3 regions of the Paenibacillus sp. FSL M8-0334 genome follow, and region 1 is predicted to be linked to each of the others. Evidence: riboswitches for the same ligand, from Rfam matches in the RefSeq annotation. Region 1 holds a riboswitch; each other region holds the start of a gene.
What was found. A riboswitch is a leader RNA that binds a small molecule or an ion and turns the genes downstream of it on or off. The one in region 1 is predicted to bind thiamine pyrophosphate.
Positions count from the first base shown of each region.

Region 2: it holds a riboswitch for thiamine pyrophosphate, as region 1 does, so the genes downstream of both, MKX64_RS07470 (ABC transporter substrate-binding protein) here and tenA (thiaminase II) in region 1, are expected to answer to the same signal.
Region 3: it holds a riboswitch for thiamine pyrophosphate, as region 1 does, so the genes downstream of both, MKX64_RS14705 (ECF transporter S component) here and tenA (thiaminase II) in region 1, are expected to answer to the same signal.

Region 1 is NZ_JBBOCH010000001.1:1,212,011-1,215,287, forward strand. It holds gene thiD (bifunctional hydroxymethylpyrimidine kinase/phosphomethylpyrimidine kinase) at 1-447, opposite strand, end outside; gene thiM (hydroxyethylthiazole kinase) at 447-1,289, opposite strand; gene tenA (thiaminase II) at 1,311-2,015, opposite strand; TPP riboswitch at 2,156-2,259, opposite strand; gene MKX64_RS05300 (hypothetical protein) at 2,303-2,506, opposite strand; gene MKX64_RS05305 (cytochrome P450 family protein) at 2,765-3,277, shown strand, end outside.
Region 2 is NZ_JBBOCH010000001.1:1,709,030-1,712,306, reverse strand. It holds gene MKX64_RS07475 (MTH1187 family thiamine-binding protein) at 1-171, opposite strand, end outside; gene MKX64_RS07470 (ABC transporter substrate-binding protein) at 193-1,236, opposite strand; TPP riboswitch at 1,350-1,461, opposite strand; gene MKX64_RS07465 (VOC family protein) at 1,714-2,100, opposite strand; gene MKX64_RS07460 (EAL domain-containing protein) at 2,470-3,277, shown strand, end outside.
Region 3 is NZ_JBBOCH010000002.1:142,489-145,765, forward strand. It holds gene MKX64_RS14695 (SDR family oxidoreductase) at 1-305, shown strand, start outside; gene asd (archaetidylserine decarboxylase) at 327-1,127, opposite strand; TPP riboswitch at 1,318-1,431, shown strand; gene MKX64_RS14705 (ECF transporter S component) at 1,573-2,196, shown strand; gene MKX64_RS14710 (ABC transporter ATP-binding protein) at 2,231-3,277, shown strand, end outside.

The DNA of each region.
Region 1 (3,277 bases):
CAGCGCCTCCGCTTCCGGAATATTCGGCGTAACGACCATCGCTAGCGGCAGCAGCTCCTCCTTCAGCGCCTGGATCGCTTCCATCTGAAGCAGCTCCGCTCCTCCCTTGGCAATCATCACCGGATCAACGACCACCTTCTCCCAGCCAAAGGCTCTTATTTGCTCCGCTACCAGCCGTATAATCTCGGCACTGAACAGCATCCCGGTCTTCAGCGCATCGACCCCGATATCGGTGCCGACCGCATGAATTTGCTCTGCAGATGCTTCCGCCGGCAGCGGATAGACCCCTTGGACGCCGAGCGTATTCTGTACCGTAATGGCCGTGATGGCCGACATGCCATAGGCTCCCAGCTCCTGAAAAGTCTTAAGATCCGCCTGGATACCGGCACCGCCTCCGCTGTCGGAGCCCGCAATCGTCAGCGCTTTATATACCCTGTGCTCATTCATCATGATGTTATTCCCCCCGTTGCCGCATAATCCTGCACCGTCGCATGCCCGGTCAGCGAGTCCGGTGCAAGCCGGTCCAGTTCATCCAGGAAGGCTGTCTGGAAGCTGCCCGGCCCCAGATCTGTCGTGCGTGCCCCCGCTCGGAAAGCCGCTGCCCCGTAGAAGGCCAGCCCAGCTGTACCGGCAAGCAGCACGTCCGGCTCCACCGCGGCAAAGGCGCCAAGCACCGAGGTCAATAGACAGCCTGCTCCCGTTATCTTAGTCAGTCTGGCATCTCCGCCACGAACCACCCGTAACGTGTCCCCATCTGTAATGACATCCTCCGCTCCGGTAATGGCCACGACGGTGTCCAGCTTGCGTGAAGCCCGAACTGCAAGCTCGGAATGGCCGCTGCTCGATTCGTCATCCCCTGCATCCACGCCGCGAATGCTCCGGCTCTCTCCGATCAGATGGGCGATTTCAGCCGCATTGCCTCTGACCAGCGCAACGTTGACCTCTTGCATAATTCGAAGCGACGACTCCGTACGGAAAGGGGTTGCCCCGGCGCCAACCGGGTCCAGCAAGACCGGTACGCCGTGAGCATTGGCGGATTGCCCAGCAATAATCATTGCATCGACCTGTTCACGGCTGAGCGTCCCAATGTTCAGCACGAGGGCACCGGCGATCTTGGCCATATCGGCCACTTCCTCCGGAGCATAAGCCATTACAGGCGAAGCGCCCAGCGCATAAAGGCCATTTGCCGTAAAATTCGTAACAACGACGTTGGTCATGTTATGAACGAGCGGCTTCTCATTTCGCACCTTAGTGAGAAGTCCAGAAAGCTTTTGTTCCAACAGACTCATATCATCCTGCCTCCTACATACTCAGATCGGCTGTACAGGCCGGGAGATCGCTTCCGGCATCGGCACCGGCCACGCCTCCAGCTTATAAGCCATATCCCAGAACATATACTCCAGCTGGCAGCTGAGCATAAAATGCTCCTTCATCCGTCTGCGCTCATCCGCCGTTGCCGTTTCCGCCCAGGCATCCACCCTTTGACGAAATTTATCCGTGGCACCTCCCGCCCGGCTGCCGTAGAACTGAATCCATTCCTGGAACGGATGATTCTCATCCGGGTTCACTTCCTCCATCAGCCTGCGGCCGATTTCCAGGTACGTCCATGGGCATGGCAGCAGCACCGCCATAATCTCGCCCAAACTGCCCTCGTGCGCCACCGTCAGCATGTGACGGATATAGTGATGTGCGGAAGGCGCCAGCGGGTAACCCTGCAATTCCTCGTAACTGACGCCAGCGACCGTACAAAAATTATGATGCGGGTGAATCTCACTGTTCAGGATAAACGAGATCTGCTCGTTAAATGCCGCGATGTCCTCCCGGTTCGCACATTTGGAAATCGCGATGCCATAAATCCGCATATAGGCATTTAAATACTCGAAATCCTGCTTGACGTAATGGGTCAGCTGCTCCTTGCCCAGCTGTCCTTCGGCAATACCTCTGACAAAGGGATGTTGAAAAATAGCCTCAAAAATACCGTCCGCCTCGCGGCGAAGCTCCTCTGAAAAACGCATGTATACCCCACCTCCTGAAAAATAAAGAGCAGGGAGTCCCGTGATCACCGATTTTCGTGGACAACCAAAAAAGCCGCCCCGAAAACTGGAGCGGCTTCATCGCATAGGACCGACAACGTCAAGTGACGCTGCCATCCTGTATTATGAAGGCTCCACTTTCCTACGCTAGTACGAACTAGATCAGGTTCAAAGGGTCCAGGATATGCTCCTGTCTCAGCCGCTGACGGCTCCCCTAGTGGACTTCCTATTCTTTTGACTAATACTGTACAATAGGTTTTCTTCTGCTGTCAAACTTTCATTTGATGGCTACTGGTTAACCATTTGCCGACGCGGACTGACCGATTTCTTTTGCGACGACGAAGAATACCGAGCGGGTTCTTCTCCTTCTGTCTTTCTTCATACAGCTGCCGGACCCCGCGCATCAGCAGTTTGTATCTCATATCATCATTGTGGCTGAACTTTCTCATTTCTTCGAAATACTCTTTTGTCATGGACATCACCCTAATTACATAAGTCTATAGACCTAGGTTATAGGATGCTGCTATACAATTTCTTTACATGGGTGCCGATTCGTGTCCAAATGCAGGTCAAAGTGACGTCCGTCACAATTTTGTCATAAAGATACTCTTTACAAATAAAGGTTTTGACAATTAAAAAATGGAATATATATCATGTGCTTTATCCCAGAAGTTCGCATATCACAGCGGCGAATCGTGAGCAAGGTGCCGCACAGAAAGGAGATCGTCATGTTGAATAGCAATGAGGTCCACCCGCCGGAGTTGTTCACCGCAGCCTTTACACACAATCCTTATCCCGATTATAAAAAGCTGCGCCATGCGTTTCCGATCTACAAGGTTGTGTTCCCGAGCGGAGAGCCCGGATGGATCATCAGCAAGTACAACCATGCGGTTGAAGTGCTGAAGGATTCGCGCTTTAGCAAGGATATGGTCAAACGGTACGGGCCCGAGAGCCGCAGCGTGTTCACGAACAACATGCTGTTCTCCGATCCGCCGGACCACCGCCGTCTGCGGGGGCTTGTGCAGAAAGCTTTTACTCCGAAAATGATTGCCGGCATGCGCAGCCACATCGAGGATATTGCCAACGATCTTCTGGACCAGGTGTCCGGACGCGAGCAGATGAACTTGATCGACGACTACGCCTTCCCGCTGCCGATTATTGTGATTAGCGAAATACTCGGGGTGCCGCTCGAGGACCGGGACAAATTCCGTACATGGTCCAACACCATCATCGGCTCCGGCAAT
Region 2 (3,277 bases), 500 kb from region 1:
AATTTGCAGCAGTTCGGACAGCTCGCCCTCCATCGTCGTCTCCAGCGGGTGCACCTCATATTTGACGCCCGATTCCTGGATGACCTTGATCGCCTCGTCGACATAGGGGATGCTGTCCCCGCCGTCCGGTGTCTTCGGGATGACTTGAATGCTTAACAGTGTGTTGGCCATGAGCAATCTTCCTTTCGTTAATTAAGGGGTATCCGGCAAAAATTCATTCGTAAACGCGCTGTCCGCATCCAGCTCCTGGTCCAGCAGGCCGCGTTCAAACATCCATTCGGCATAGCCGGACCATACCTCGGCCTTCTGCTCTCCCCAGCGAGGGGCATCGTCCTGATAGCGCGGACTCAGCCATTTCTGACTGGCGAGCACCAGCTCTGCATCCAGCTCCGGAACGGCCTTGATCAGCAGATCGGCAGCCTCCTCCGGGTGGTTGATCGCATATTCATATCCTTTTGCCGTGGCGCGCATGAACGCTTTAACCAGCTCCGGATCTTCCTGAATCAGCGTTTCGTTGGTTACAATCACTGGGGTGTAGTAGTCCAGCTTGTCCGAGTAGTCTTTCACATAGATCATGTCCAGCGGCTCTCCCCGAAGCTCTGCCTCGATCCCGGTCCAGGCATAGAAGATCCAGGCGAAATCGATGTCGCGTTTAACCGCCGTAAAATAATCGGCATCCCCGATATTGACGATGTTCACCTTGCTGACGTCAGCGCCGTCGATATCCATTATGGATTTCATGACGGCTTCTTCCACCGGCGAGCCCCAGCCGCCGTAGGCCTTGCCTTCAAAGTCAGCTGCGGTCTTGATATTCCGGTCGACCGGAGCGGCAAATCCGGAGGTGTTATGCTGAATGACTGCCGCAATCGACACGAGCGGAAGCCCTTGCGTCCGTGCAAGTGTCACGCCCTCCTGATAGCTGATGCCAAATGGCACGTTCCCCGAGGCGACCAGCGTATCCGTGCCGCCGGCGCCCGGCTGCACAATGCTTACGTTGAGTCCTTCTTCTTCGTAATAGCCGAGCTCCTTGGCGACGTACAGTCCCGTATGATTGGTATTGGCCGACCAATCCAGCATCAGCTGGATATCGCGCGGCGCCTCCGCGGTCTCCCCGCTGTTGCCAGCATCATTCGGATTCGGCGTACTGCCGCTCTTCTGATTGTCTGTGCCGCAGCCGGCCGCGACAAGAAGCAGCATGCATGCGAGCAATAACGCGGTCCATTTCGGTTTAATCATGTTCTTCTCTCTCCCTCATCTTCATTCTAGCTGCCTGTGACTTCACAATAATAAGAAACGCCCCGAGGATCTCGGGGCGCATGACGGCGTAAGTATTCCACGGCATCCATATCGAGCCGCAGTGTCAGGATTCCTACGCTGGCATTACCCAGATCAGGTGTAAGGGTCAGTATCTTGATGGGATACACTCTCAGCCGGCCGATTCCAGCTCCCCTGTAAGTATGATGAAGTTATAGGCTTAACTAACCGTTATTATAGACCTAATGGCTGGAGCTGTCCAGCTTGTGCGGGATGAGAGAGAGCCGGACTATTTCCAGGCGGGATGCTCGTCTTTGATCATATCCAGCCCCCAAACAGCTGCATTCGCCAGACTCGATGGGCATGGGCGCTGAATATCGCATCGATGAAGCAATACGAAAAAGACGAGACTCGTATACTAAAGCCTCGCCTCGTCGTGATCGCGCGGGGGAATCATTTTTAGCGCTGGAAAAATTCAATCCATTCTCCGTTTGGCCCATGAAGGAAGAAATAACGGTAGCCGTTTGGCAGCGTCACAATTTCCTCATCAAGATGCGGCACGCCGAGCTTCTGAACCCGGGCGTACTCCGCCTCGATCTGGTCTGTGCTCACTGCAAAGTGATGTACCGCTCCTTCAGCCGGAAGGCTGTCGTTGTATCCTTGTATAAGCTCCACTTCGGTCTCATCGCTGCCGTTAAAGCCGAGGAAGGCAAGTTCGATCACCCCGTTCGTATGCTTGACACGATCCTTCAATTCAAGACCGACAACCTTCGTGTAGAAGTCGATGGTCGCCTCAAGATCCCGCACCATAACTCCGACATGATCGAGCCGTTTATGAGATGGCATACTGGCCACATCCTTTCCTGTTCGTCCAATTTGAATCACATCTTAACATATAATTCCTACCTGTCAAGTGGGTATATATGTTCTCGCTTAACTTTTCTTTACATTTTAATGGGTGAAAAGTATCATGATTTATAGATGGATTTTTAATCCTTTTGCACCAGCAAGGTTTACATAAATCATGGGATCACGAAAGTGGGCGGGCCGCGTTCCCCTTCTTCTTTATTGCTTCAACGCTTGTCAGACATAATGCAAATGATTAACTTTGATTGTTTTGTTTTACATATTCATTACAAAAAAGCATATTATACAAAGAATTCATATCCAAATGCCGATAAGAAGCTTAGTGAAAGCTTGCCGAGGGGGATGAACATGTTGTGCGACAACCGCAGCACCTTTGAACCGTTTGAGGACCAGGGAATTGTTCAGATCAGACCAGCTTACGCAGAGCTTCTTCATCTGCTTGACGGGTGGGGCGGCACCGTGCGCAATACCCGCGAAGGGTGTGCTGTCAGCTATCAGGGGCGGGATGAGCTGGTATCGCTAATCCGGCTGCTTCGGGGACTTCCGAATGGATCAAGGGAAGAGATCAGCTTCCGCATCATGGACGGAGCGACTCCACAGCAGCACCATCCGTGGACGATGGCCGAGCAGCTCGGGCCGGAGAATGATCAATGCGATATGCTGAATATTATCCTGGATCAACAATTTACGAGCCATATGCAGCCTATTGTAGACCGCTGCGAGCAGATTGTGGCTTATGAATTTTTGCTGCGTCCGGCTAAGAACGGCAGGCCATTCCCTCCCCAGAGGCTCTTTGATACAGCACGACGTGCAGGTCTGCATTATTTTCTGGACCGTGAAGCCCGCAATGCGGCCATTGAGGCCAGCGCCAAGTGGCTGCCGAGTGGTGTAAAGCGGTTTATCAACTTTCTGCCTTCCTCGATTTCGGACCCGAAGAAATCGCTGGTGCAGACGTTTCGCGTGCTGGAGAGCCATCATCTGGACCCGTGCGATTTCGTGTTCGAGGTTGTTGAGACGGAAAGAATTGATGATATTCAGCATCTCCAGGCGATTTTTGATACCTATCGTAAACACGGCATTTCCTTAGCCATGGATGACGTGGGCGCCGGATACTCCACATTGGAGCAGATGGTGCTGCTGAAGCCCGATTATGTCA
Region 3 (3,277 bases), on a different contig from region 1:
GCGCTTATGGCACCCCGATCTGGCGCAAGAGCTTTGGGGCGATCCAGAGCGGGGAGCATTCCCCGTACCGCGAGGTATTAACCGGCGTGCTGGCCTATTCCAAGCGGACAGCCGAGCAGGCCGGAGACCCGATGGAGGTCGCCAGGCTGGTGACACGGATTGCCACTATGCGTAAACCGAAGTTTCGTTATCGCCTGCCCCGTTCGACCCAGTGGTCGGCCTGGGTGAAGCTTCTGCTGCCGGACCGGCTGTTCCAGCGCATCGTCATGAGGCTGCTGCGTCAGAAGGACGCAGGCAGGGAATAACGCTGACGCAAGAACAGGGGACTAGTTTGCTTTTTCATTCGGATGAAGGACTCCCAGAAGCTCGCCCATTTTGACCCTTGAGCCGGTCTCTAAATCTCCGCGTGGCGTGAATGTGCCGCTTTCGGTCAGAAGCACGACGGTGGAGCCGAATTCGAAGTAAGCCAGCTCATCGCCGATCTGCCACTGCTTGACCTCGTCGCTCACATATTGAATGCTGCTGACGTTCATCGCGCCAACCTTCACAACAGCGACCTCGCCGAATTCATGCGCAATGTATGTAATCAGCCGTTCGTTCCGGCTCAGCACGGACCGGATATGGGTCATTGCAAAATCATTGACCGGGTACACCTTGCCCTTCAGATGCTCGCTTTCCGTCTGCACGCCGGTAACCGGGGAGTGAATGCGGTGGTAATCCGTCGGACTTAGATACAGCACAAATACATACCCGTTGATATAATGCTCAATTCGCGGGGAGTGGTTCAGCAGCTCGGCAATCGTGTAGTCTTGCCCCTTCACATTGACAATGGTGCCTGCCTGAATCAAACCCTGCGCGGTAATGGTGGCATCGACCGGACTGACCATGGCGCTCTGTGTATCATCGATGGAGCGCATGCCGATTTTCAGTCTGCGGGAGAAGAACTCGTTCAGCGAGCGGTATTCGTGAATTTCCTTCTCCGCTTCGTGGGCGGGAATTTGATATACCCGAATGAATGTCGGTATAAGATAACGGCTGACTCCACTGTGAGAGAAGCGCCCCATCAGCTTGGAAAGCCACTTTCGGGAAGACAGTTCGGTCATTAGCCGCAGCAAATGTTTAGCCATGAAATTCTCCTTTTCCTGCATGTGTCTATAGGATCTTGATGGCGGTTTCATATCACCGGTTGATAGACGCATGGTAAGTACAATCTGATATTGACACAGTTTTGATTCGAAATCAATAAATCGGTCAATTTGTAAAATGGTTCTTGCAAATTTGCGATGGGCTGTGTATTTTTAGATTAGCATAAAACCGAATAGGGAGTACGGGGGCTTGAGTGAATCAGGCTGAGATTGCAGCTGTTATCCCGCTGCTGACCGTTAATCTGAACTGGGTAATGCCAGCGTAGAGAATATCCGACCCTGCCTATACTAGGGCCTATTTTCCGTCTGCGCATTTTTCCAGACGGTTTTTTGTTGTGTGGATTTGGAATGAATGAGCAGCCGGCCGGCGCGAATCTTGCCAATCCTGTTCGCCACGAAATAAAGGTTGAGAGGGGTATGAAGGTTTATGGGAGTTCCAGTTAAAGAAAATTTGGAATTACAGTCCCGGAAAGGACTGCGAGTCAGCGATATTTTGGTTACCGTATTGGTGTCACTGGTGTTTGGGATTGTGTATCACTTTTGGGGATCGGTATATAGCTTGCTCAAGCCGTTTCAGGCGGATGAGCTGCTGTACGGGATGTGGTTTGCAGCGGCAACGCTTGCTTTTCTGCTGATCCGTAAGCCGGGCGTCGCGATTATTGCAGAGTTGGCGGCCGCGCACGTGGAAGTGCTGTTTGGCAGCGGCTGGGGTCTGACCCTGCTTATGTACGGGCTGATTCAAGGACTTGGAGCCGAGCTGGTCTTTGCGGCATTCCGCTACCGGAACTACAGCGTGTGGGTTGCTGCAGCGGCAGGAGCTGTGGCAGCGCTTGGCTCGATGGTGCTCGATTTCTACTACAGCTACACGGATGATTTGGAATCCTGGCTGTTCATTGCCAAATACGGCATGCGTATCCTCAGCGGCGCGGTCATCGCCGGTCTGCTCATGGTGCTGCTGGCGAAGGCGCTTGAGCGTACAGGCGTAACGGCGCTGCTCCGCCCGGCTTCATCGAAGGATTACGAAGCATTGGACGATCCGCGCCATGGCTGATCAGGGAACTGGGCGCAGTGCCGCTTGGGAGCCGATGGCGGCGGAAGGGCTTCGAGAGCCTAGGGAGCAGGCAGTATCCGTGGAGGGGCTCCGGCTGAAATACCCCGGGGAAGAGCGGCTGACGTTCAAGGATGTATCCTTTAAGGCCGCGCCGGGTGAAAAAGTGCTGCTGCTCGGGCCGAGCGGATGCGGAAAATCGACGCTGCTGCAGGTGCTCAGCGGCATGATTCCGAAGGCGACCGAGGTGCCGATGAAATGTGAGAACCGGCAGCTTCCCCGTTCATGGGCTTACGTGTTCCAGGATCCGGACACGCAGTTTTGCATGCCGTATGTGGATGAGGAGCTGGCTTTCGTTCTGGAGAATCTTGCGGTCCCCCGGGACGAGATGAAAGCGAGAATGCGCGAAGCGCTGGATGCGGTCGGCCTGCATCTCAAGGAGCTGCATATGCCGATCAGCCACTTGTCACAAGGAATGAAGCAACGGCTGGCACTGGCATCGGCACTGCTGCTGGAACCGGAGGTGCTGTTCCTGGATGAGCCTTCGGCTCTGCTTGATCCGGAAGGCCGGCGTCAGATCTGGGAAGCGGTGAAGCGAGTGTCCGCCGGACGTACCCTGATCATCGTGGAGCACCGGATCGAAGAGATGGCAGACTATGTGGACCGGATCGTGCTGTTCGGACCGGATGGCGTGATATTGGGCGAAGGCCCGCCGAAGGAAGTGTTCGCTCGTTATGAATCGGAGCTGAAGTCCTACGGCATCTGGTATCCCGGCGTGTGGGAGGACTATGCAGCTTCGCGCGCGGGGCAGCAGTGGTTCCCCCGCATCGCTTCGAGCAGCGCGGCTGGATCGTTATCCTCCCTGGAACCGGTGGTGGCCTCCTCCGGTGAAGGGAGGGGGCGTCCGGATCAGGAGAATGAAGTCGTGAATCCGAACGCGAGCGTGAACGCGAATCGCTGCAGCCGTGAGCCGCAGATCACGCTGCAGAGCTTCGCAGGCCAGCGGCGCAGTCAGCCTGTGATCGCATTGGATCATGCGGAGGTATTCCCGGGTGATTATGTGGCGATCCTCGGCCCGAACGGA